One region of the Serratia sp. Sp408 genome, then DNA from elsewhere that is predicted to be linked to it. Evidence: predicted binding sites of a transcription regulator. Region 1 holds the regulator's gene; each other region holds the start of a gene.
What was found. Region 1 encodes CRP, which controls carbon source genes, mostly activating them, when cyclic AMP is high. Its sites were predicted from a motif close to ATGTGANNNNNNTCACAT; they were not measured.
Positions count from the first base shown of each region.

Region 2: AC2AXP_RS06110 (6-phosphofructokinase) is a predicted target of CRP. The motif match lies at 4,130-4,147, and genes of this name have one in related genera.
Region 3: yrbN (protein YrbN) is a predicted target of CRP. The motif match lies at 4,125-4,142, and genes of this name have one in related genera.
Region 4: AC2AXP_RS15845 (CdaR family transcriptional regulator) is a predicted target of CRP. The motif match lies at 2,764-2,781, and genes of this name have one in related genera.

Region 1 covers NZ_JBXUFT010000007.1:167,168-173,348, reverse strand. The annotation lists gene AC2AXP_RS18805 (hydrolase) at 119-1,099, shown strand; gene AC2AXP_RS18800 (YheU family protein) at 1,096-1,329, shown strand; gene AC2AXP_RS18795 (phosphoribulokinase) at 1,469-2,338, shown strand; gene AC2AXP_RS18790 (OsmC family protein) at 2,392-2,799, opposite strand; gene crp (cAMP-activated global transcriptional regulator CRP) at 3,174-3,806, shown strand; gene argD (bifunctional acetylornithine/succinyldiaminopimelate transaminase) at 3,928-5,148, opposite strand; gene AC2AXP_RS18775 (aminodeoxychorismate synthase component II) at 5,281-5,856, opposite strand; gene AC2AXP_RS18770 (helicase HerA-like domain-containing protein) at 5,915-6,181, opposite strand, start outside.
Region 2 covers NZ_JBXUFT010000001.1:1,288,297-1,294,477, reverse strand. The annotation lists gene malX (maltose/glucose-specific PTS transporter subunit IIBC) at 1-1,034, shown strand, start outside; gene AC2AXP_RS06130 (MalY/PatB family protein) at 1,027-2,208, shown strand; gene AC2AXP_RS06125 (TIR domain-containing protein) at 2,242-2,607, opposite strand; gene AC2AXP_RS06120 (NUDIX hydrolase) at 2,604-3,200, opposite strand; gene AC2AXP_RS06115 (DeoR/GlpR family DNA-binding transcription regulator) at 3,297-4,052, shown strand; gene AC2AXP_RS06110 (6-phosphofructokinase) at 4,428-5,408, shown strand; gene AC2AXP_RS06105 (PTS sugar transporter subunit IIB) at 5,420-5,731, shown strand; gene AC2AXP_RS06100 (PTS sugar transporter subunit IIC) at 5,728-6,181, shown strand, end outside.
Region 3 covers NZ_JBXUFT010000008.1:83,782-89,962, reverse strand. The annotation lists gene truB (tRNA pseudouridine(55) synthase TruB) at 1-228, shown strand, start outside; gene rpsO (30S ribosomal protein S15) at 384-653, shown strand; gene pnp (polyribonucleotide nucleotidyltransferase) at 896-3,016, shown strand; gene nlpI (lipoprotein NlpI) at 3,146-4,030, shown strand; gene yrbN (protein YrbN) at 4,149-4,229, shown strand; gene AC2AXP_RS19500 (DEAD/DEAH family ATP-dependent RNA helicase) at 4,219-6,147, shown strand.
Region 4 covers NZ_JBXUFT010000005.1:86,664-92,844, forward strand. The annotation lists gene garD (galactarate dehydratase) at 1-1,365, shown strand, start outside; gene AC2AXP_RS15845 (CdaR family transcriptional regulator) at 1,508-2,662, opposite strand; gene degP (serine endoprotease DegP) at 2,842-4,278, opposite strand; gene dgt (dGTPase) at 4,464-5,981, opposite strand; gene mtnN (5'-methylthioadenosine/S-adenosylhomocysteine nucleosidase) at 6,111-6,181, shown strand, end outside.

The DNA of each region.
Region 1 (6,181 bases):
GGCACTGACCGGTCAGTGATGGTCGCTGCCACTACAACGAATAAGGAAATAGTGGTATTGAAGCTAACAGTGCTCTACCGATCAGACAATAGCCGCCAATAAGAATTTTATTCACGTTATGTATGAAACCTTCCGCCCTCTCACCGGGGCCAGTAATCCGCACCTGCAAACGCTGCTGCCACGCCTGGTACGTCGTCGCGTACGACTGAAACCGCATTGGCAACGGCTGAACCTGCCTGATGGCGACTTTCTCGATCTCGCCTGGAGCGAAGACCCGCGCCTGGCGCGCGACAAACCGCGGGTAGTGCTGTTTCACGGCCTGGAAGGCAACTTCTACAGTCCGTATGCCCACGGCCTGTTGCACGCCTGGCAGCAAAAGGGCTGGCTCGGCGTGGTGATGCATTTTCGCGGTTGCAGCGGCGTGCCAAACCGCCAGCAACGCATTTACCATTCCGGTGAAACCGAAGACGCCCGCTTCTTCCTGCAATGGTTGCGCGACAGCTATGGCACTGCGCCAACCGCGGCAGTCGGCGTATCGCTCGGCGGCAATATGCTCGCCTGCTATCTGGCACAGCAGGAAGGCAATAGCCTGCTGGACGCGGCGGTGGTGGTCTCGGCACCGTTAATGCTCGAACCCTGCTCGTGGCGTATGGATCAGGGATTCTCCCGCGTATATCAGCATTACCTGCTGGGTCAGTTGAAGCAGAACGCCACGCGAAAACTGCTGCATTATCCCGGCACCCTGCCGCTGAAATTGCCGCAGTTGCAGGGCTTGCGCCGCATTCGCGATTTCGACGATCTGATTACCTCGCGCATTCACGGCTTCAGCGACGCCACGGATTATTACCGCCGTTGCAGCGCCTTGCCGCTGCTGCCGAAGATCCAGACACCGTTGCTGATCATCCATGCCAAGGACGATCCGTTCATGACCGACGAGGTGATCCCTGACCTCGCCAGCCTGCCGCACAATATCGAATATCAACTGACGGAATGCGGTGGCCACGTCGGCTTCGTCGGCGGCTCACTAAAAAAACCCTACATGTGGCTGGAATACCGCATTCCCTCCTGGCTTACCCCTTATCTGGAACAGAACACGTGATAATCCCCTGGAAAGAACTGGACAGCGAAACGCTGAATAATCTGATCGAATCCTTTGTACTGCGCGAAGGCACTGACTACGGCGAGCATGAACGTTCGCTGACGCAGAAAGTGGAGGACGTTCGCCGGCAATTGCAAAGCGGCGAAGTGCTGCTGGTGTGGTCGGAACTGCATGAAACCGTCAATATCATGCCACGTGGCCAGTTCCGTGCCGGTCAGGAAGAAATGTAATCCGCCCTATGACTGACGGGAAAAATCAGGTATCAATGTGCCATACCCTACAGCACTCGAGTTGCATCGAGGCGGCCTACAGCAAAGCAGCTGAGGTACGACGGATAAAACACGCATTTTAGACGGAGTAACATATCGTATGTCTGCCAAACATCCCGTTATCGCGGTAACCGGCTCCAGCGGAGCCGGCACCACCACTACCAGCGTGGCGTTCCGCAAAATATTCCAGCAGTTGAATATTCGCGCCGCACAGTTGGAAGGCGACAGCTTCCACCGCTACACCCGGCCGGAAATGGACGCGGCGATCCGCAAGGCGCGCGACCTCGGCCGTCATATCAGCTATTTTGGCCCCGAAGCCAACGACTTCGGCCTGCTGGAGCAGAGCTTCCGTGAATATGGCAACGGCGGCAGCGGCCGTTCACGTAAATATCTGCACACCTATGACGAAGCCGTGCCGTACAACCAGGTTCCTGGCACCTTTACACCGTGGGAAGCCCTGCCGGAACCCACCGACGTGCTGTTCTACGAAGGGCTGCACGGCGGCGTCGTCACCGATCAGCATGACGTGGCACAGCAGGTCGATCTGCTGGTCGGCGTGGTGCCAATCGTCAACCTGGAGTGGATCCAGAAGCTGATCCGCGATACTGGCGAACGCGGCCATTCTCGCGAAGCGGTGATGGATTCGGTAGTGCGTTCGATGGAAGACTATATCAACTACATCACACCGCAGTTTTCACGCACCCACATCAACTTCCAGCGCGTGCCAACGGTGGATACCTCCAACCCGTTTGCCGCCAAGGCCATCCCGTCGCTGGACGAAAGCTTTGTGGTGATCCACTTCCGCGGGCTGGATCAGATTGATTTCCCTTATCTGCTGGCGATGCTGCAAGGCTCGTTTATTTCGCACATCAATACGCTGGTGGTGCCCGGCGGCAAAATGGGACTGGCGATGGAGTTGATCATGGCACCGCTGGTGCAGCGGCTGCTGGAAGGCAAAAAGATTGAGTAGCCAGGCGACACCGGACGGGCGCGGGGAGGATTAGGCCACCGCGCCACATGCCATTAGGCCACTTCCCGGACTTCAAAGCTGTGGGTAACGCTGGCGGCCTTGCCGAGCATCAGCGCTACCGAACAGTATTTGTCGGCAGACAGATCCACCGCACGCTCCACCGCCTTGTCGCCAAGCCCTTTACCGCTGACGATAAAATGCAGGTTGATATGGGTAAATACCCGTGGTGCCTCTTCGCGACGTTCAGAGGTCAGTTTTACCTCACAATCACGCACGTCGTGACGGCCTTTTTGCAAAATCGACACCACGTCAATCGCGCTGCATCCCCCCACGGACATCAGCACCATTTCCATCGGACTTGGCGCCTTGTCACCGGCATTGCCGTCCATCAATACCTGATGGCCAGACGCCGATTCGCCAAGAAACGTTAACCCTTCAACCCATTTGACTCTTGCCTGCATGCTCATGACTCCGATTGATTCTTTGTCATCAGACTACGCGTTAGCAGCAAAACTGGCAACGGAACCTGATACTGGTCATGTGTGAGCGAGACAACACAAGACACCCGCGTCACTCTGTGCTACAAACAGAGCCGCAATAACGCTTTCTGGACAGCGCTTTCAGGGAAATGCCCACGGAAAGGCACCTTAATGTGTATGTTAACAGAATGTAGCTTGCAGCTCTCACTGCAAGTTAATATGCTAGGGCAATAGCGTATTTTTACGTCACGCCTCAAAAACGGTTAATGGTCGCCGCTCATGGACAGCCATAACACGTTTGACAGGGAACTCTGACCCCTGTGATACAGGCAGATTACAACAGAGGATAACAGCGAATGGTTCTCGGCAAACCGCAAACAGACCCTACTCTCGAATGGTTCCTGTCTCATTGCCATATCCACAAATATCCATCGAAAAGTACGCTGATTCACCAAGGTGAAAAGGCCGAAACGCTTTACTACATCGTGAAAGGCTCCGTTGCGGTGCTGATCAAGGATGAAGAAGGCAAAGAGATGATCCTGTCCTATCTCAATCAGGGCGATTTCATCGGCGAACTTGGATTATTTGAAGAAGGCCAGGAACGCAGCGCCTGGGTTAGGGCTAAAACCGCCTGTGAAGTGGCTGAAATTTCCTATAAGAAATTCCGTCAGCTGATCCAGGTGAACCCTGACATTCTGATGCGCCTGTCGGCGCAGATGGCAAGCCGCCTACAGATCACCTCAGAGAAAGTGGGTAACCTCGCCTTCCTAGACGTTACCGGCCGCATTGCGCAAACCCTGCTCAATCTGGCCAAACAGCCGGATGCCATGACTCACCCGGACGGCATGCAAATTAAAATCACCCGTCAGGAAATTGGTCAAATCGTCGGTTGTTCACGCGAAACGGTTGGCCGTATTCTGAAAATGCTCGAAGATCAAAACCTGATTTCCGCACACGGCAAAACCATCGTCGTCTACGGTACCCGTTAATCCATTAAAACGGCACGCTTCAAAAAATGCCGGTCAGTTAACGCTGACCGGCATTTTTATGCGCCGTTTACCGTGGGCACAGTCGGACATCCGATACCGTCTGCCGACCGCCAGTGGGTAGCTACCCGGCGTTGATCACGTCCTGAACCGCCAGCTCAAACAACGCCATACCGTCGGCAATATCTTGCGGCTCAACGACCAGCGACGGCGCAAATCGGATCACGTTCGGCCCGGCATTTAAAATCATCAGGCCACGCGCGGCGGCCGCGGTGAGGAAATCACGTGCCTTGCCGTGGTAAGGCGCCGTCAGTTCGGCGCCGATCAACAGCCCCATACCGCGAATCTCGCTGAAAATACGGTATTTTTCGCCAATGTCCCGCAACGCCGCAACATACAGCGTATGACGCTGTTCGACGCCGCTCAACACTTCGGCGGTATTGATCACGTCCAACGCCGCCTCCGCCACCGCGCAGGCCAGCGGATTGCCGCCATAGGTGGTGCCGTGGGTACCGACTTGCATCACCGAAGCAATCTCCTCGGTGGTCAGCATGGCGCTGACCGGGAAACCGCCGCCCAACGCTTTGGCGGTGGTCAGAATATCCGGCGTCACACCGTAGTGCATATAGGCGAACAGCTTGCCGCTGCGCCCCATACCGCTTTGCACTTCATCAAATACCAACAGCGCCTGGTGGCGATCGCACAGTTCACGCACACCTTGCAGGAACTGCGCATCCACCGGAGTAATACCGCCTTCGCCCTGAATCGGCTCCATCACCACCGCGCAGGTGTGATCGTCCATCACCGCCTTGACCGCCGCCAGATCGTTGAACGGTACATGCACGATGTCGGCCGGCTTCGGCCCGAAGCCGTCGGAATACTTCGCCTGGCCGCCAACCGAGACGGTAAACAGCGTACGGCCATGGAACGCGTTATAAAACGCGATGATTTTGGTTTTGTACGGGCTGTGGCGGGTAATGGCATAGTGGCGCGCCAGCTTGAATGCCGCTTCGTTGGCTTCGGCGCCGGAATTGGCGAAGAACACCCGATCGGCGAAAGTCGCGGCGATAAGCTTGCTGGCCAGGCGCAGCGACGGCTCGTTGGTAAAGACATTGCTGGTGTGCCACAGGGTTTCACCCTGCTGCTTCAGCGCCGCCACCAATGCCGGGTGGCAATGCCCCAGCGCAGTCACCGCAATACCGCCAGAGAAATCAATATACTCCTTGCCGTTGCTGTCCCACACTCGGCTGCCCTTGCCCTTGACGGGGACAAACTGGGCAGGTGCATAAACAGGCAGAATAACCTGGTCGAACGTATTGCGGCTGACTGGGTATTTTTCGGTCATTATTGGGTCCACCCTGAACGTGATCGGATTTTCAATGTTGCCATTAAGTGAAAATATAATCACAAAATATGCATAAAAAACCAATCAAGGGCAAACCTAAATCGCCAAAAAAGGAAAAAAACTCATAACCGGTTAACTTTTAAGGAAATTATCCAGCAGTTGGTGCCCCTGCTCGCTGAGAATGCTTTCCGGGTGAAACTGCACCCCTTCCAGCGCCAGCTGACGATGGCGGATCCCCATGATTTCGTCAGGTTCGCCGTCGCGCTCACTCCAGGCGGTTACCTCAAAGCAGTCTGGCAACGTGGCGGCTTCCAGCACCAGCGAGTGGTAACGGGTTACGGTCAACGGATTGTTCAGCCCAGCAAAAACGCCGCCGTTATGGTGCCGAATGGCAGAGGTCTTGCCATGCATCACCTGACGGGCGCGTACCACCGTGGCGCCAAACGCCTGCCCCAACGCCTGATGGCCGAGGCATACGCCCAAAATGGGCAGCCTGCCGGCAAAGTGGCGAATGGCAGCAAGAGAAATGCCCGCCTCATTCGGCGTGCACGGGCCGGGTGAAATCACCAGTCGCTGTGGCGCAAGCCGTTCAATATCGGCCAGTTGCAATTCATCGTTGCGCTTGACCAACACTTCGGCGCCCAACTGGCAGAAGTATTGGTACAGGTTGTAGGTGAAAGAGTCGTAGTTATCAATCAGCAGCAGCATGACATGTCCAGGCAGAAAAAAGCTGCGCTAGTTTACTGCCGCTGACGAAATTTTCCGCTTACTTTTTACGGCCGCCCATAATCGATCCCAAAACGCCGCGCAAAATCTGCTTGCCGAGGTCGCGAGCCATGCTCTTGGCCGCCGTTTGAACAATACCATCGCGCTTGCCGCCGCGTGGACCGGTAGAGCCGAACAGCAGATCGTTCAACCCGCCCATCAGGCCACCACCGGCTGCATCCGCCGCCGGTTTCTGTGCCGGTTGCCCCGGCGGTGGCGTGCCTACGGTGGCGAAACCTTCCGAAGACAGTTTTTCATAGGCGGACTC
Region 2 (6,181 bases), on a different contig from region 1:
TGGTGATCCCGCTGATTTGGCCGTGGTTTGCCGCCGGCATCAATGGCCTCGGCTGGGTGATCAACGGCGCCGGCGCCTTTGGCCCGATGATTTTCGGCACTGGCGAACGCCTGCTGTTGCCGTTTGGCTTACACCATATTCTGGTGGCGCTGATCCGCTTTAGCGAAGCGGGCGGTACCCTGGATGTCTGTGGCCACAGCGTCAGCGGCGCGTTGACCATTTTCCAGGCGCAACTCTCCTGCCCGACCACCCACGGCTTTGCGGAAAGCGCCACGCGCTTCCTGTCACAAGGTAAAATGCCGGCGTTTCTCGGCGGTCTGCCGGGGGCGGCACTGGCGATGTATCACTGCGCCAAGCCAGAAAATCGGCATAAGATCAAAGGACTGCTGATTTCTGGCGTGGTAGCCTGCGTGGTAGGCGGCACCACCGAACCGCTCGAATTCCTGTTCCTGTTTGTCGCGCCATTCCTGTATCTGATCCACGCCATTCTCACCGGGCTGGGCTTCACCGTGATGGCGCTGCTGGGGGTCACCATCGGTAATACCGACGGTAATGTCATTGATTTCGTGGTATTTGGCATATTGCACGGCACCGCCACCAAATGGTATCTGGTACCGCTGGTCGCCGCCGTCTGGTTTGCCGCCTACTACGCCATTTTCCGCTTTTCCATTCTGCGCTTTAATATCAAAACACCGGGTCGCGAGAATGACAGTCCGCTGGCCTCTGGCACGCCTGGCATGGTGGTCGGCAAATCCGGCTATAACGTACCGGCCATTCTGGCGGCGCTGGGCGGCGGCGAGAATATCGTCTCGCTGGATAACTGCATCACCCGTCTGCGCCTGTCGGTCAACGACATGAGCAAGGTGGACGACGCCGCGCTGAAGGCCAACCGCGCCATTGGCGTGGTACATCTGAACGAACATAATCTGCAAGTGGTTATCGGGCCGCAGGTGCAATCGGTGAAGGATGAATTAGACTCACTGATAAGTCGTAACCCCCCCGTTACGCCATTGCAGGGAGCGTCTCATGTTTGATTTTTCTACCCCTATCGATCGCCACGGCACCTGGTGCACCCAATGGGATTACATTGCCGACCGCTTTGGTGCCGCCGATTTACTGCCGTTCACTATTTCGGATATGGACTTTGCTACCGCTCCCTGCATTCTGGATGCCTTGCAGCAGCGTTTACAGCACGGCGTACTGGGCTACAGCCGTTGGCAACATGAAGATTTTCTTGGCGCGGTGCGCCATTGGTATCAGCAGCGTTTCCAGACACCGATCGACACGGCAATGGCGGTATACGGCCCGTCGGTGATTTACATGGCGGCGCAGCTGATCCGCCAATGGTCGGCCCCAGGCGAGTGCGTGGTCACCCATACGCCGGCCTATGATGCCTTTTACAAAGTGGTGCTGGGCAATCAGCGCCAACTGTTACCCTGCCCGCTGCAAAAGGTGGGTAACCAGTGGCGCTGCGATATGGCACATCTGGAAGCGCTACTGGCACGACCGCAAACCCGCATCCTGTTGCTGTGCAGCCCGCATAACCCTACCGGCAAAGTGTGGAGCGTCGACGAACTGCAGCAGATGGCAGAATTGTGCGAACGTCATCAGGTGCGGGTGATCAGCGACGAAATCCATATGGACATGACCTGGGACTCGCAGCCGCATGTGCCATGGAGCCAGGTGGCCACTACGCCATGGGCGCTGCTGACATCCGCGTCGAAAAGCTTCAATATTCCGGCCTTGACCGGGGCATTCGGTTTTATCAGCGACGACGCGTCGCGTGAAAGCTATCTGCAGACGCTGAAGGGCCGCGACGGACTCTCGTCCCCGGCGGTGTTGGCGGTGGTGGCGCATATTGCCGCCTATCGTCACGGCGCGCCGTGGCTGGATCAACTGCGCGACTATCTGCACGCCAACCTGCATTATGTCGCGCAGCGGTTGAATCAGGCCTTTCCCCAGCTCGACTGGCAGCCACCGCAGGCTACCTATCTGGCCTGGATCGATCTGCGGCCGCTGAATATTGACGATCGTGAATTGCAGCAGGTGCTGATCGAACGCCAAAAGGTGGCGATCATGCCGGGCTTTACCTACGGCGAAGAGGGGCGCGGTTTTGTGCGCTTGAACGTTGGCTGTCCACGCAGCAAGCTGGATGCCGGCCTTGACCGACTGATTGCCGGCCTGAAATTCACCCTGGGCGACCGCTAATGCACCACGGCAGGGCTGCGCCTGCCGTTCGTTTCACTCGGCGTCGGGAAGGTCTTCCAGCCGGTAATAGACCTGCAATCCCAGCGCATTCGCCACTTCGATATCCTTATCGGCCCCGCGCGACGCTCCTTCAATGCGGTAAATGCCCTGACAGCGCCCAATCAGCCGATGGGCAACCGGATACAGATAAGCTTCGCCGATCTCATCCCCCAACTGCTGCGACCCTGCCGCTGCCGCCAGTGGCAACGCCAGCCATTCGCCAATCACCGGCAGATGCCCACGCTGATATACCGCCAGCGCCGCCTGTTCCAGGCGGTGCAGATTGGCAGCAATTTTTTCTGCATCACCGTCAGTGCCGCTACGGTAAGGGCCAGCGATCAAAATCTGTTGTACCGTCATTCTTCGTTCTCCTGAATCGGGTTAAGCGCAATGTATTGCAGTAACATGATGGTTTTGGCGTCGACGATGACCCCCTGACGGATGGCCAGCAACGCGTCATCCAGCGTCATTTCCAGTACATCCAGGTCTTCACCCTCGGCGACAACTCCACCGCCGGCATGGACGCGGTCGGATGCCTGATATTCGCCAATAAAGAAATGCAGTTTTTCGGTCACCGAACCGGGGCTCATGTAAGCTTCGAACACTTTCTGCACCTTTTGCACGATATAGCCGGTTTCTTCTTCGGCTTCTGCACGAATGCGCTGTTCCGGCGACGCATTGTCCAACAGGCCTGCCGCCGCTTCGATCAACATGCCATCATGACCGTTGACGAACGCCGGATAGCGAAATTGCCGCGTCAGAATCACCGTTTTGGCCTGGCGATTAAGCAGCAGGATCACCGCGCCATCGCCGCGGTCATAGGTTTCACGGCTTTGCCGTTGCCAACTGCCATCACGGCGCAGAAAATCAAAGGTGGTTTTTTTCAGTAGATACCAATCGTCCGACAGCACCTGTGTGCTGATGATGCGGACGCGATCCTGGGTGGCGATCATTGATCGGCTCCTAAAGTCAGTGGATAAGCATTGATACTAACGTGCAGTTTCGTGTATTATCAAGATAATTCGTGCAGATTAAGTCAACGGGGTTTTATGCTCACCAGCCAACGCAAAAAATTGATCCTCGAAAAGCTCGCGCAAGAGGGCCAGGTGCTGGCCAAACAGCTAAGCGAGATGTTTGGGTTGTCAGAAGACACTATCCGGCGGGATTTACGCGAGCTGGACAGCGAAGGTTTGCTGCAACGGGTCCACGGCGGCGCGCTACCGGTATCGTCGGCCATTGCGCCATTTGCCGAACGTAATACGCTGGAATCGACGGCAAAGCGCGCCATTGCCGGCGCCGCTGCCGCCATGATCCTGCCAGGCCAGGTGGCTATCGTCGATGGCGGCACCACGTCGGCGGCGCTGGTAAAGCAACTGCCAGCCTCGTTACATGCCACTATTGTAACCCACAGCCCCAGCGTGGCGGTCGATCTGGTGGAACATCCCCATATCGAGGTGATCCTGATCGGTGGCAGGCTGTTCAAACATTCGATTGTCAGCGTTGGCGCCGCCGCCGTTGAGGCAATGTCGCACATTCGGGCCGATATCTACTTTATGGGCGTCACCGGCGTGCACCCGACTGCCGGCCTTAGCACCGGCGATCTGGAAGAGGCCTACATCAAACGTGCCCTGGCGGCACGCGCCGCGGAGACCGTGGTCCTTGCGTCCGCCGCCAAGCTGAATGCCGCATCGCAGTATGCCATCGGCGACGTTACCCTGGCGCAAACCATCATTGTCGAACATGCCACCGACGACGCGCTGATCGCGCCTTTGCAACAGGCTGGCGTCAGCGTAATCAAGGCCTGACCTCTCCCCCTCTGGCTGCATGTCGTGGGGGCAAAACTGCCCCCAGTGGCGTCGCGACCTGATAACGCCCCAAGAAAATGCGATGAAAATCACATTTACGCCAAGTTTTTACCGCCTGCCGATCGGCATTTGCGGCCTTTCCCTGCCCTTGGTCATCATATTGACACAACCATTTGAATTTCAAAAATAAACCGCTGAGTCGGTCGTTTATCGCTAATGGCGACTTTGTGAGTTACTTCGCAAAAAATAACCACTGACCACGGCAGTCAAGGTTATTGGCAACTATTTTTGTGATTATTTTGTGATGTCTATTGCAAATTTTACCCACACCAAAATTGAACAATGAGCTCACGGAAACCAACGGGAGTCATTGAGATGAAAATCGGTGTGGTGATAAGTGGCGGTGATGTTACAGGCATCAATAACTTTATTTTCCAGATTGCCAATCTGACGCAGGCGGAAATCGTGTTGTTTAACGGAGGTATTCCCGGCTTGCTTGAACATCGCCATCAATCGATTAGCCATCGCGATCTGATTGATTATGCCATTAACGCGCTACCGATTATTTCCTCTGGGCGCACGGCAAGGAAATTGTCCAGCGTAGAATACGAAAAAATCGCCAGACAACTCAAATCTCTGCATATCGATGTGCTTATTATGGCGGGCGGTGATGGATCGCTACAGTTCTTAAATACCCTGAGCGAATTTGGCATTAATTGCTTCGGCGTTGGCATGACGATCGATAATGACGTTTTCGGCAGTCATTATACCATTGGCTTTTCCACCGCCTGTGAGCAAATATTGAAAGAGGTCGCCAAATTGCGTAATACCGGCCGTGCGTTACCGGGTCGGGTGTTTATGCTCGAACTGCTGGGTGGCTACTGCGGTGAATTAACTCTGCAATCGGCGATTAAATCCAACGCCGATTTTGCGTTGATCCCCGAGTGCCAACGGTCATTAAGCAGCCTGGCGGAAAAAATAAAGCTGCGGCTTGAACGGCAAAACAGCGTCATCATTTTATGTTCGGAGGGCTATACAAAAGAATATTCACCAGGTTTTCAAGGAGCTATCGATACCATGATTGCCCAGTTGGAACCACGTATCGGCGTTCGTATTCGTAAAACCATTGTCGGTTACGGGCTGCGCAATGGCGAGCCTACCTGCGAAGAAATTTATCAGGGCACCCTGATGGCAAGCGAGGTGGTGCGCTGTATTCAATCCGGGATGAGAAACAAAGCCGTCATTATCAATGCCAGTAATCAGGCTATTCCAATTGATTTGATCAGCATGAAGAAACGGCTGGTTGATCTCGAAGGGCACCATTACAAACTGGCCAAACAGTTAAATATCATTTGAGGAGAATATCCATGTTAAAAATACTCTGTGTATGCGGCTGTGGTTTGGGTTCAAGTTTTGCCATTGAAATGAGTGCCAGGGCGGTGCTTAAAAAACTGGATATTGATGCGGATATTGATCACACCACAATTTCCGAAGCCAGCGCCTTTAGATCCGATATTATTCTGACGCAAAAAACTTTTGCCGACATCCTGAATGCCGATGCCAGTGATGAAGAGAAAAAACGGGTCATTATTCTTAACAAGCTGACGGACAAGACCGAGATTGAACAGAAGATCGTCGCCTTTCTGAAAGAACGTAATATGCAAGGGACCCCATCATGAACAGCGTGATAGATTTCATTGTCAGAGACCTGCTCGGGCAGGCGTCGATATTAATTGCCTTTATTGCCATGCTGGGATTATTGCTGCAAAAAAAATCCACCGGCAAAGTGGCAGAAGGCACCTTCAAGACGTTATTGGGTTTTTTAATCATGATGGCCGGCATTAATATTATTGTCGACACCCTCACCTACCTGAACAGTATTTTCACCCACGGTTTCGGCATGACCGGTTATATCACCGACGTGGCGGCGATCGCCGGTCTGGCCAACCGTGAGCTGGGATCGGAGGTCGCACTGACGCTGATGGTGATCTTTGCCGTAAACATTCTGATCGCCCGCCTCACGCCGTTCAAATACATCTTCCTTACCGGACAGGCGATGCTGTGGATGGCCACCATTGGCGCGGTAATCGGCTACAAGGCCGGGTTGAGCGGATTGCCGCTGATCCTTA
Region 3 (6,181 bases), on a different contig from region 1:
CTGCTGATGCCGATGGACAGTCCGGTGGAAAACTTCCCGGAAGTTAACCTGCTGCCAGCGGTGGCGGGCTACGTCAAGCAGGGGCAGCCGGTTCAGGCTGCCGGCGCGCCAGCGCACGGTATGGTACGTATCACCGAAGGCGATGAGCATAAATTCATCGGCGTCGGTGAGATTGCCGACGACGGGCGGGTGGCACCAAAACGGCTGGTTGTCGAGCATTTCGACTGACCGGTTAACAACGCCTCGTCTGGCGTTGCTGCTGCGCACATTGCCTGTTGCTTGAAGGATGATGGGGATCAGAGTAGAATGGCGCAGCTTATGCATTGGGTTGCTGAATTAGAGATCGGCGCCTGTATTTATTATCTATAATCTGGAGTATGACAATGTCTCTAAGTGTTGAAGCTAAAGCTAAAATCGTAGCTGATTTCGGTCGTGGTACTAACGACAGCGGTTCTACCGAAGTTCAGGTTGCCCTGCTGACTGCGCAGATCAACCATCTGCAAGGCCACTTCTCAGAGCACAAAAAAGATCACCACAGCCGTCGTGGTCTGCTGCGTATGGTTTCTCAGCGTCGTAAGCTGCTGGACTACCTGAAGCGTAAAGATGTAGCACGTTACACCAGCCTGATCGAGCGTCTGGGTCTGCGTCGCTAATCGAACAAGTTTCAGTGGAAAGGGGCCTATTTTGGCCCCTTTCTTCTAGGAAGCATAAGCAAATCAGGTTAATGTATTGTTGAGGATCTTCCGGTACAGAGGTTCGCGCGGCTAATGAGAGACTTTATCTCGCGCATGAGATAAGGGTTGTCATTAGTCGCGAGGATGTAGTGTGAAGATCAGTGAGTCACCGGCGTGTCGAGTCGTCAATACGATTGCGCGCCTAATCTAAGGAAAAAATTTTGCTGACACCGACTATTCGCAAATTCCAGTATGGCCAGCATACCGTCACCATCGAGACCGGTATGATGGCACGTCAGGCCACTGCTGCCGTCATGGTAAGCATGGATGACACCGCGGTATTCGTTACCGTTGTAGGCCAGAAAAAAGCCAAACCAGGTCAGAGCTTCTTCCCACTGACCGTTAACTATCAAGAGCGTACCTACGCGGCCGGCCGTATCCCAGGCAGTTTCTTCCGTCGTGAAGGCCGTCCAAGCGAAGGCGAAACCCTGACCTCGCGTCTGATTGACCGTCCAATCCGCCCACTGTTCCCGGACAACTTCCTGAACGAAGTGCAGGTGATTGCGACCGTAGTATCGGTCAACCCGCAGGTTAACCCGGACATCGTGGCGATGATCGGTGCTTCTGCCGCCCTGAGCCTGTCCGGTATTCCGTTCAGCGGCCCAATTGGTGCAGCACGCGTCGGTTACATCAACGACCAGTACGTGCTGAACCCGACCACCGACGAGCTGAAAGAAAGCCGTCTGGATCTGGTGGTTGCCGGTACCGAAGGCGCGGTACTGATGGTTGAATCCGAAGCTGACGTTCTGAGCGAAGATCAAATGCTGGGCGCGGTGGTATTCGGCCACGAGCAGCAGCAGGTTGTGATTGAAAACATCAATTCCCTGGTTGCCGAAGTCGGCAAACCGAAGTGGGATTGGCAGGCGCCAGCGGTTAACGAAACGCTGCACGCCCGCGTAGCAGAACTGGCGGAAGGCCGTCTGGGTGACGCTTATCACATCACCGAAAAACAGCAGCGTTATGCTCAGGTTGATGCGATTAAAGAAGACGTGATTGCCGCATTGTTGGCGCAGGACGAGTCCCTGGACGCTGGCGAAATCCAGGACATCCTGGGTAGCGTCGAGAAAAACGTAGTGCGTAGCCGCGTACTGCGTGGCGAACCGCGTATCGACGGTCGCGAAAAAGACATGATCCGTGGTCTGGACGTGCGCACCGGCGTACTGCCGCGCACCCACGGTTCCGCGCTGTTCACCCGTGGCGAAACTCAGGCGCTGGTTACCGCGACGCTGGGTACCGCACGTGACGCGCAGAACCTGGACGAGCTGATGGGCGAAAAAACCGACAGCTTCCTGTTCCACTACAACTTCCCTCCATACTCCGTGGGTGAAACCGGTATGGTGGGCTCGCCTAAACGTCGTGAAATCGGTCACGGTCGCCTGGCGAAACGCGGCGTATTGGCTATGATGCCTAAACCAGAAGATTTCCCGTACACGGTGCGTGTGGTGTCTGAAATCACCGAATCCAACGGTTCTTCTTCCATGGCTTCGGTCTGTGGTGCCTCTTTGGCGCTGATGGACGCCGGTGTGCCGATCAAGGCTGCCGTTGCCGGTATCGCCATGGGTCTGGTGAAAGAGCAGGACAACTTTGTGGTTCTGTCCGACATTCTGGGTGACGAAGATCACCTGGGTGACATGGACTTTAAAGTGGCTGGTAGCCGTGATGGTATCACCGCGCTGCAAATGGACATTAAAATTGAAGGTATCACCCGCGAAATCATGCAGGTGGCACTGAACCAGGCCAAGGGCGCGCGTCTGCACATCCTGGGCGTGATGGAACAGGCTATCAGCACTCCGCGTGGCGATATTTCTCAGTTTGCACCACGCATCCACACCATCAAGATCAATCCGGACAAGATCAAGGATGTGATCGGTAAAGGCGGTTCAGTCATCCGTGCGTTGACTGAAGAGACTGGCACTACCATCGAAATCGAAGATGATGGTACAGTTAAAATCGCTGCTACCGACGGTGAGAAGGCCAAGTTTGCCATTCGCCGCATCGAAGAGATCACCGCAGAGATCGAAGTGGGCCGCGTGTATCAGGGTAAAGTGACCCGTATCGTTGATTTCGGCGCCTTCGTGGCGATCGGCGGCGGTAAAGAAGGTCTGGTTCACATTTCACAAATCGCTGACAAGCGCGTTGAGAAAGTGACCGACTATCTGCAGATGGGTCAGGAAGTGCCGGTCAAGGTGCTGGAAGTTGATCGCCAGGGCCGTGTGCGCCTGAGCATCAAGGAAGCTACCGCGCCTGAAGCGGATGCTCCTGCTGCACCAGAAGCAGAATAACTGTAAAGCAGTTTTGACAGCTCCCCGCCCCTGGGGTTGGGAGCTGTTCGTATCGCGCGGGTAGGAAGCCCGCGTTTTAGCAAGCGGAGGACAGGACGTTCATCCAATGTTTGTCTTCGGGAGTGGGAAATGAAGCCTTTCTTACGCTGGTGTTACGTTGCGACAGCGCTCATGCTGGCAGGATGCAGCAACAATGATTGGCGTAAAGATGACGTTCTGGCTATCCCGTTGCAGCCTACGTTGCAGCAGGAAGTGATCCTGGCGCGCATGGAACAAATACTTGCCAGTCGGGCACTGACGGACGATGAGCGCGCGCAGCTTTTATATGAGCGCGGTGTGCTGTATGATAGTCTTGGGTTACGTGCACTGGCGCGCAATGACTTTTCACAAGCGCTGGCGATACGTCCCGATATGCCGGAAGTTTTCAACTACCTGGGCATTTACTTAACGCAGGCAGGCAATTTTGATGCTGCCTATGAAGCGTTTGATTCTGTACTAGAGCTTGATCCAACTTACAATTACGCGCGTTTAAACCGGGGCATCGCACTGTATTATGGCGGCCGCTTCCCGTTGGCGCAGGATGATCTGCTGGCGTTTTATCAAGACGACCCAAATGATCCCTTCCGTTCGTTGTGGCTGTATCTTGTGGAACGAGAAATCGATCCCAAGAAGGCTGACGTAGCGCTTCAACAGCGTTACGACAAAGCGGACCGAGGGCAATGGGGATGGAAAATTGTCGAATTCTACCTGGGTAAGATCAGCGAAAAAACGCTGATGGAAAGCCTCAAGGCGGATGCAACGGATAACACTTCGCTCGCTGAGCATCTCAGTGAAACTGACTTCTATTTGGGTAAACACTACCTGAGTCTGGGGGACAAGGACACCGCTTCGGCGCTGTTCAAACTGACGGTGGCTAACAACGTTCATAACTTTGTTGAGCACCGCTATGCATTGTTGGAATTGGCGCTTTTGGGCCAAGAACAAGACGACCTATCGGAATCGGACCAGCAATAGCTGACGAACATCTAACAGCCTGATAGACCTTGGTTTAACCGACCATAGCTATCGCCTTCACGGGTGAGGGCTTTTTTGTTCGTTTTATAATCTAATTTGAGCCGGTTCACACTTTTCAATGAAAATGACTGAAAATTTTCTCGACGAGTTATGTAGACTGGCTGCCATTATTAATGAGGCACGTGTACATGACTACTGAGCTTGAAACCTCTTTTGCTGACCTGGGGCTGTCTGCTCCTATCATTTCCGCCCTGACCGATCTGGGCTATGAAAAACCGTCACCGATCCAGGCTGAGTGTATTCCTCACCTGTTGAACGGTCGCGATGTGCTGGGTATGGCACAAACCGGCAGCGGTAAAACTGCGGCGTTCTCGCTGCCACTGCTGCATAACCTCGACGCTTCCCTGAAGGCACCACAGATTCTGGTGCTGGCCCCGACCCGCGAACTGGCGGTTCAGGTTGCCGAAGCGATGACCGATTTCTCCAAACACATGAACGGCGTTAACGTTGTGGCTCTGTACGGCGGCCAGCGTTACGACGTGCAGCTGCGAGCCCTGCGCCAGGGCCCACAAATCGTAGTGGGTACCCCGGGCCGTCTGCTGGACCACCTGAAACGCGGCACCCTGAACCTCTCTAACCTGAGCGGTCTGGTGCTGGATGAAGCTGACGAAATGCTGCGCATGGGCTTTATCGAAGACGTAGAAACCATCATGGCGGAAATCCCGGCTGAACATCAGACCGCGCTGTTCTCCGCTACCATGCCGGAAGCGATTCGTCGCATTACCCGCCGCTTTATGAAAGAGCCGCAGGAAGTGCGCATTCAATCCAGCATCACTACCCGTCCTGACATCAGCCAGAGCTACTGGACTGCACAGGGCATGCGTAAAAACGAAGCGCTGGTGCGTTTCCTGGAAGCCGAAGACTTTGATGCAGCCATCATCTTCGTGCGTACCAAAAACGCCACGCTGGAAGTGGCCGAAGCGCTGGAGCGCAGCGGTTACAGCAGCGCCGCGCTGAATGGCGACATGAACCAGGCGCTGCGTGAGCAGACCCTGGAGCGTTTGAAAGACGGTCGTCTGGATATCCTGATTGCTACCGACGTTGCGGCCCGTGGCCTGGACGTTGAGCGTATCAGCCTGGTAGTCAACTACGATATCCCGATGGATTCCGAATCTTACGTTCACCGTATCGGCCGTACCGGTCGTGCTGGCCGCGCTGGCCGTGCGCTGCTGTTCGTGGAAAACCGCGAACGCCGCCTGCTGCGCAACATTGAACGCACCATGAAGCTGACGATCCCTGAGGTTGAGCTGCCGAACGCAGAACTGCTGGGTCAACGCCGTCTGGCCAAGTTCGCCGCTAAGGTTCAGCAGCAGCTGGAAAGCAGCGATCTGGATATGTACCGCGCGTTGCTGGCTAAACTGCAGCCGGAAGAAGAGCTGGACATCGAAACGCTGGCAGCAGCATTGCTGAAGATGGCACAGGGCGAACGTCCACTGATCCTGCCACCGGATCCGGTGTTCAAACCGCGTCAACGTCGTGAATTCAACGACCGTGACGATCGCGGCGGTGACCGTCGTCGTGATAGCCGTGACGGCGGTGAGCGTCCACAGCGTCGCGAACGTCGTGACGTGGGTGAAATGCAGCTGTACCGCATCGAAGTGGGCCGTGATGACGGCGTGGAAGTGCGTCATATCGTTGGTGCGATTGCCAACGAAGGCGACATCAGCAGCCGTTACATCGGTAACATCAAGCTGTTTGGTTCCCACTCCACCATCGAACTGCCAAAAGGCATGCCGGGCGAGATCCTGAATCACTTCACGCGCACCCGCATTCTGAACAAGCCGATGAATATGCAACTGTTGGGCGATGCTCAGCCGCATGAACGTCGTGAGCGTCGCGAAGGCGGTAACGCCGGTGGCGAACGTCGCGGCAACGGTCGTCCTTTCAACGGCGAACGTCGTGAAGGCGCACCGCGTCGTTCTTTCGGCGAGCGTCGTGAAGGCGGAAATGCAGCCGGTGGCGAACGTCGTGGCGGTGGTAACTTCAACCGTGACCGCGCACCGCGTCGTGACGATGCAGCGCCAGCCACTCCACGTCGTCGTTTCGGTGACGCATAAGCACTGATTTATCGTTCGCGCTAAGTCATGATGA
Region 4 (6,181 bases), on a different contig from region 1:
GGCGAGATCATCGGCTACGCGCTGCGCAACATCGCCCGCGGCAGCTGGATTGACGAGTCGCTGGTGGTACTGCCGGAAGCGCCCGAGTTGCACAGCCTGCCGCTGGCCAACCGAGTACCGGCGCCGTTAGCGCCGTTGACGGGCTACACCTTTGACGGTTATCGCAATGCCGACGGCAGCGTCGGCACCAAGAATCTGCTGGGTATCACCACCAGCGTGCACTGCGTGGCCGGCGTGGTGGACTTCGTGGTGAAAATCATCGAACGCGATCTGCTGCCAAAGTATCCCAACGTCGATGGCGTGGTGGCATTAAACCACCTGTACGGCTGCGGCGTGGCAATCAATGCCCCTGCGGCGGTAGTGCCGATCCGCACTATTCACAATCTGGCGCTCAACCCCAATTTTGGCGGCGAAGTGATGGTGGTCGGGCTGGGCTGTGAAAAATTGCAGCCGGAACGCCTGCTGCAAGGCACTGACGATGTGCAACCGATCTCGCTCGACGCCGGTGACATCGTGCGCCTGCAGGATGAAAAGCATGTCGGCTTCAAATCGATGGTCGATGATATTCTGGCGCTGGCCGAACGCCATCTGCAACGCCTTAATCAGCGCCGACGCGAACCCTGCCCGGTTTCCGAGCTGGTGGTCGGCATGCAATGCGGCGGCAGCGATGCCTTTTCCGGCGTGACCGCCAATCCGGCGGTGGGCTACGCCTCGGATTTGCTGGTGCGCTGCGGCGCCACGGTGATGTTTTCCGAGGTAACCGAAGTACGCGATGCCATTCACCTGCTGACGCCGCGTGTAGCGAACCAACAGGTTGGCAAGCGCTTACTGGAGGAGATGAGCTGGTACGATGATTACCTGAGCCAGGGCCAAACCGATCGCAGCGCCAATCCCTCTCCCGGCAATAAAAAAGGAGGCCTGGCCAACGTGGTGGAAAAAGCGTTGGGTTCGATCGCCAAATCCGGCACCAGCGCGATTGTAGAGGTACTGTCCCCTGGCCAGCGTCCCACCAAACGCGGCCTGATCTTTGCTGCCACGCCGGCCAGCGACTTTGTCTGCGGCACCCAGCAGCTGGCCTCCGGCATCACCCTGCAGGTGTTCACCACCGGCCGCGGCACGCCGTATGGCCTGACGGCGGTACCGGTGATCAAAATGGCCACCCGCAGCGCGCTGGCCGAACGTTGGCACGATCTGATGGACATCAACGCCGGCACCATCGCCACCGGCGAGGCAACGATTGAGCAAGTCGGTTGGCAGCTGTTTGAGCTGATTCTGGCGATCGCCAGCGGCCGTCAGAAAACCTGGTCGGATCAATGGGGGTTGTATAACGCGTTGGCAGTGTTTAATCCTGCGCCCGTCACCTAAATTCCCATCTCCTTCGCCTTTCGCCGCCTAGCGTTGTTGGCTACGCGGCGGCACCCCGGTCACTGACCAATGTCAGCTCCCGGGGATTTAACCTGTTGCCGCCTGGCCACACGACGATATGCCTGGAGCCGAAAACAGCGCGTTATACCTCATCCAGTTGCAGCCCGACGTACAGCAACAGGCGATCGTCGAAACTGGACAAATTTAACCCGGTCAGTTCAGAAATGCGGTTGAGACGGTATTCCAGCGTATTGCGGTGAATATACAGCGCCTTGGCGGTAGCGCTCGGCTGGACGTTATTGAGAAACCAGGCATTCAGCGTACGGCGTAGCAAACCGTTACCGTCCATCGCCTTGAGCCGCGCCAGCGGCCTGACCAATTCATCGGCCTGCCAACCGCCGCGCAGGCTGTCCAGCAGCACCGGCAGCATCAGATCCTGGTAGTAATAGGCGCGTTGATCGAACATCCGCTGTTTGCCAACCGCCATGGTGGTGCGCGCGGTGCGATAAGAACGGGCGATGCTGCCCGGTCCGGTAAAGAAATTGCCCAGCGCCACCCGCACCCGCAGACGGCTGCTTTCATTCATGCGCGACAGCAGGTTTTCCACCCGCCGTCGATGGTCTTCGGCGTCCCAGCGGCCATGCGCGTTAAGCGCCGGCTTCAGCACCACCATTTCGCTCAGTGAAACGATGGCGATCAGGTTGTCGCGCTCCGGCAAGGTCAGCAACGCTTGCAGCTGCTGCAATTCCGCCATCGCGCTGTCAACCCCGAGCTGCCCGCTGTCCACTTCCACCACCGCCACAACCCGCGGCTGGTTAGGATCGATGCCTAACCGCTGCGCCCACTCCATCAGCGCCGGCGACAGCTCTTCGGTGCGGATCAGGTTGAGTACCAGCTCTTCGCGAAAGCGGCTGTCCTGCGCCAGCATATGCATCAGACGCGCCTGTTCGAGCATCATTTCGGCGGTCATGCACACCAGTTCGCCATATTGCCGCAGTTGCGCCGGATTGCCGGTCAGGCCGATAACGCCGACAATTTTCCCGTCGATGCGCAACGGGAGATTGATTCCCGGTCGCACACCGTGCAGATGACGGGCGACCGCCTCATCGATGTCAACCACCCTGGCCTGCGACAGCACCAGCAGTGCACCTTCATGCAACTCGCCGACACGCTCACGATCGCCACTACCGATAATTCGGCCGCGCGCATCCATCACATTGACGTTACCGTCAATGATTTGCATGGTGCGGGCAACGATTTCCTGCGCCAGCTTGCCGTCAAGATGGTATTCCGCCATTCAGTTCTGCCCCAAGCCAATTTAGATAAGCGCCCAGCATACCGACGCCATACGGCCTGCACATTGTGCATATGCCCAAAGCGTTTTGGCAGCAGCGGGAGTTGTGGTGAGCTTCACAATTTTAAGGCATAAAAAAAGGCACGCAGAATGCGTGCCTTTATCAGCATAAACCGTGGTGATTACTGCATCAGCAGATACAGCGTACTATCACCGCGCTGAACGTTCAGCGCCAACACTGGCGGCTTGCTGTCGAGAATTTTACGCAGCTCGCCCAGGTTCTGGATCGGTTGTTGGTTAACCCCGAGGATCACATCACCTTTTTTCAGACCGATACGCGCCGCGGCGCTGCCAGGCTTGACGCTGTCCACTTTAACGCCTTTCTGACTGCCCGCCTGGGTATTGCTCAGTTCGGCCCCTTCAATGCCGGTATAGATGTTGCCGGAATCGACCTGCGTCTGTTTGCTCTGTTCCAGCGTCACGTCCACCGTTACCGGTTTGCCGTCGCGGATCAGACCCAGCGCCAGTTTGCTGCCAACCGGCAGCGTACCGACTTCGGCACGGAAGGAGGCAAAACTGGAAATCGCCTTGCCGTTAAGCGTAACAATCACATCGCCGGCTTTGATACCCGCCTTCGCAGCGGCAGATTTTGGCAATACCTGACTGATAAAGGCGCCGCGCTGGGCGTCGACCTTCATCGCTTTCGCCAGCTCAGAATTCAGTTCCGTGCCCATGATACCCAGCTCGCCGCGTTTCACCTGGCCATATTCCACCATTTGCGCCGTCAGGTTTTTAACCATGTTACTGGGGATGGCAAAGCCGATGCCGATATTCCCGCCGTCCGGCGCCAGGATCGCGGTATTGATGCCGATCAGTTCGCCGTTCAGGTTGACCAACGCACCGCCGGAGTTGCCGCGGTTGATCGCCGCATCGGTCTGAATAAAGTTTTCGTAATTTTCAATGTTGAGGCCGCTACGACCCAACGCCGACACGATACCGGAAGTGGCGGTTTCACCCAGCCCGTACGGGTTACCGATCGCCACGGTATAATCGCCCACCCGCAGCTTGTCGGAATCCGCCATTTTGATCGCAGTCAGATTCTTGAAGTCTTTCAATTGAATCAGCGCGATGTCGGAACGCGGATCCTTACCGATCATCTTGGCGTCGAAACGTCGGCCATCGCTTAACTGCACCTGGATCTTGCTGGCGTTATCCACCACGTGGTTATTGGTAACGACGTAGCCTTTAGCCGCATCAATCACCACGCCGGCGCCCAGCGCCTGGAACTTCTGTTTGGCGCCCTGATCGCCCGGCCCACCTTGCCCGCCCTGACACATCGGCGAACCCTGGAACGGCGAACCGTCCTGGCAGAACGGCGAATCTTCACCGAAGAATTGCTGGAACTGCTGTGGCATGCGCGGCGTATTAACGGCAGTGCTGCCTTCAACGTTAATGCTCACCACCGACGGCATGACCTTTTCCAACATCGGCGCCAGGCTCGGCAATTGCTGCGAAGGCGTGCTTGCCGATGCGGTCTCTGCGGCGCTGGCCGTTACCGGGCCCATCGCCATACCAATGCTGAATGCCAAAGCGCTCAGAACTAATGCTGTTTTTTTCATCTGTGTGTCTCTTTAAAATTATTGGGATAACTTTTTGTTGTGTTTAATGAGAACCTATTAATAGCGCGAAGTTCCAGCGTAGTTTGTTGATAATGGTAAATAAATATTGGGCATCTTTACAAAACTCCAAACAGCATGCCCGCCGAATTTCGCCCGGCGGGAAATAGAGTCGTCAACCTGCAGAATTATTCCGCTGCCATTAACCGACGGTATTCGTCATAGGCATAAAGATCGGTCATGCCACTGATATAATCCTGCATTAAACGCGCGCGGAAATAATACTCGCGGATCGCCAACTGTTCCTGCGATAAATGCTGCAGCCCTTCCACCGCTTCCTGATAGGCCAGTCGGTGTTTGGTCGACAATTTGTGAAACAGCCGCGTTTCAATCGGGTAATCACGGTGGCTGTCATCTTGCACCAGACGGCTGAAGTCCGCCAACGGCATCGCCAGCAACGGACTGTAGATATCCAGCAGGCCGCTGATGACGCGGTAGCCCTGCAGTTCCAGCTGTTCCACTTCCGGGTGATTGAACACGTGCTTGAACGCCACGTTCTTGAAAATCTTCAACAGCTGGTATGCCGGGCTGGAATCCTCCAGTAACGCCTGATTGAAATTGCCCTGATAGACCGCCTCCAGGTTGTCGATAAAGCGTTGCGCAGCATGCGGCACCAGGCGCGCCACGGTAAATACTCGCAAATACATGAAGAACTGATCTTCGGCGCTGCGCCGCGCGCCACCGCGGTCGATTTTACGGAAGGCGCTGGCAACGGTTTTATCAAACAGATCGCCCGGGGTGACCACGCCCCATTCCTGGGTCAGATGCAGATAAAGTTGCTCAACGGTAAAGATATTTTTTTCTACCGCGTCTTCCAGGTCGGCAACGCAATAAGAAATATCGTCGGCGGCTTCCATAATATAGGTCAATGGGAAACGATCGAACTCCCCCATATTCAATTCTCGACGCAGCCGATCGACAAAGGCCTCTTCCGCCAGATAAAAACCGGGCTTCTTCATCAAATAACTGTGACTGGCTGGAATATCATCCGCCCAATATGCCGGACGGGTATATTTTAATATACAGCCCACCTGCGCGTAGGTCAGGTTCAATTTCAGCAGGGTATACACCAGTCGAATAGCCTGGGCATTACCCTCGAAATGACTGAGATCGTGACGAATGCGGCTGCGCAGGCGGTTAAGATCGCTTTCCCCCTCATGCAGACGCAATACCTCAACCGAGCAGCGATCCTGACTGCTCGGCTGGCTGCCGCAGCTGGCAGGATCCAGGCGCTGGCTGAACCAGTCGTTAATCGCCGACTCGCCAAAATGGCCAAACGGCGGATTGCCGATGTCATGCATCAGGCAGGCCATTTCCACGATGCTTTCAAACGGATCGAGCAGGCGGGTCAGGCCGAGCCGATCGATGCGTTGCTCCTGCTTGAAACGGTTGAGGATCTCTTTGGCAATATGTCGCCCAACCTGCTGCACCTCCATCGAATGGGTCAGACGACTGCGCACCGCGGCATTGCGCTCCAGCGGGAAAACCTGGGTTTTTTGCTGCAATCGGCGGATCGCTGCCGAATTGACGATCCGCCCGCGATCGCTCTCGAACTGACGAATGATATCGTATTCTTCCTCGGCTTCGATCGGTTTACTGAACGGCCGCTGGAAGCTGATTTTCTGTTTAAAGTCGATCCCGGACATCTGGTTCTCTCCCCTTGGCGCATTACCCCCGTGATAACAATTCCCAACGGCGGATGCAACGGATTATCTCTCTTTCAGAGCCATGATAGACTATGCGCAATTCTCACACCCAATCAGCGAGTATTATTTATGAAAGTAGGCATCATCGGCGCCATGGAACAAGAAGTGACCCTGCTGCGCGAACAAATTGAAAACCGCCA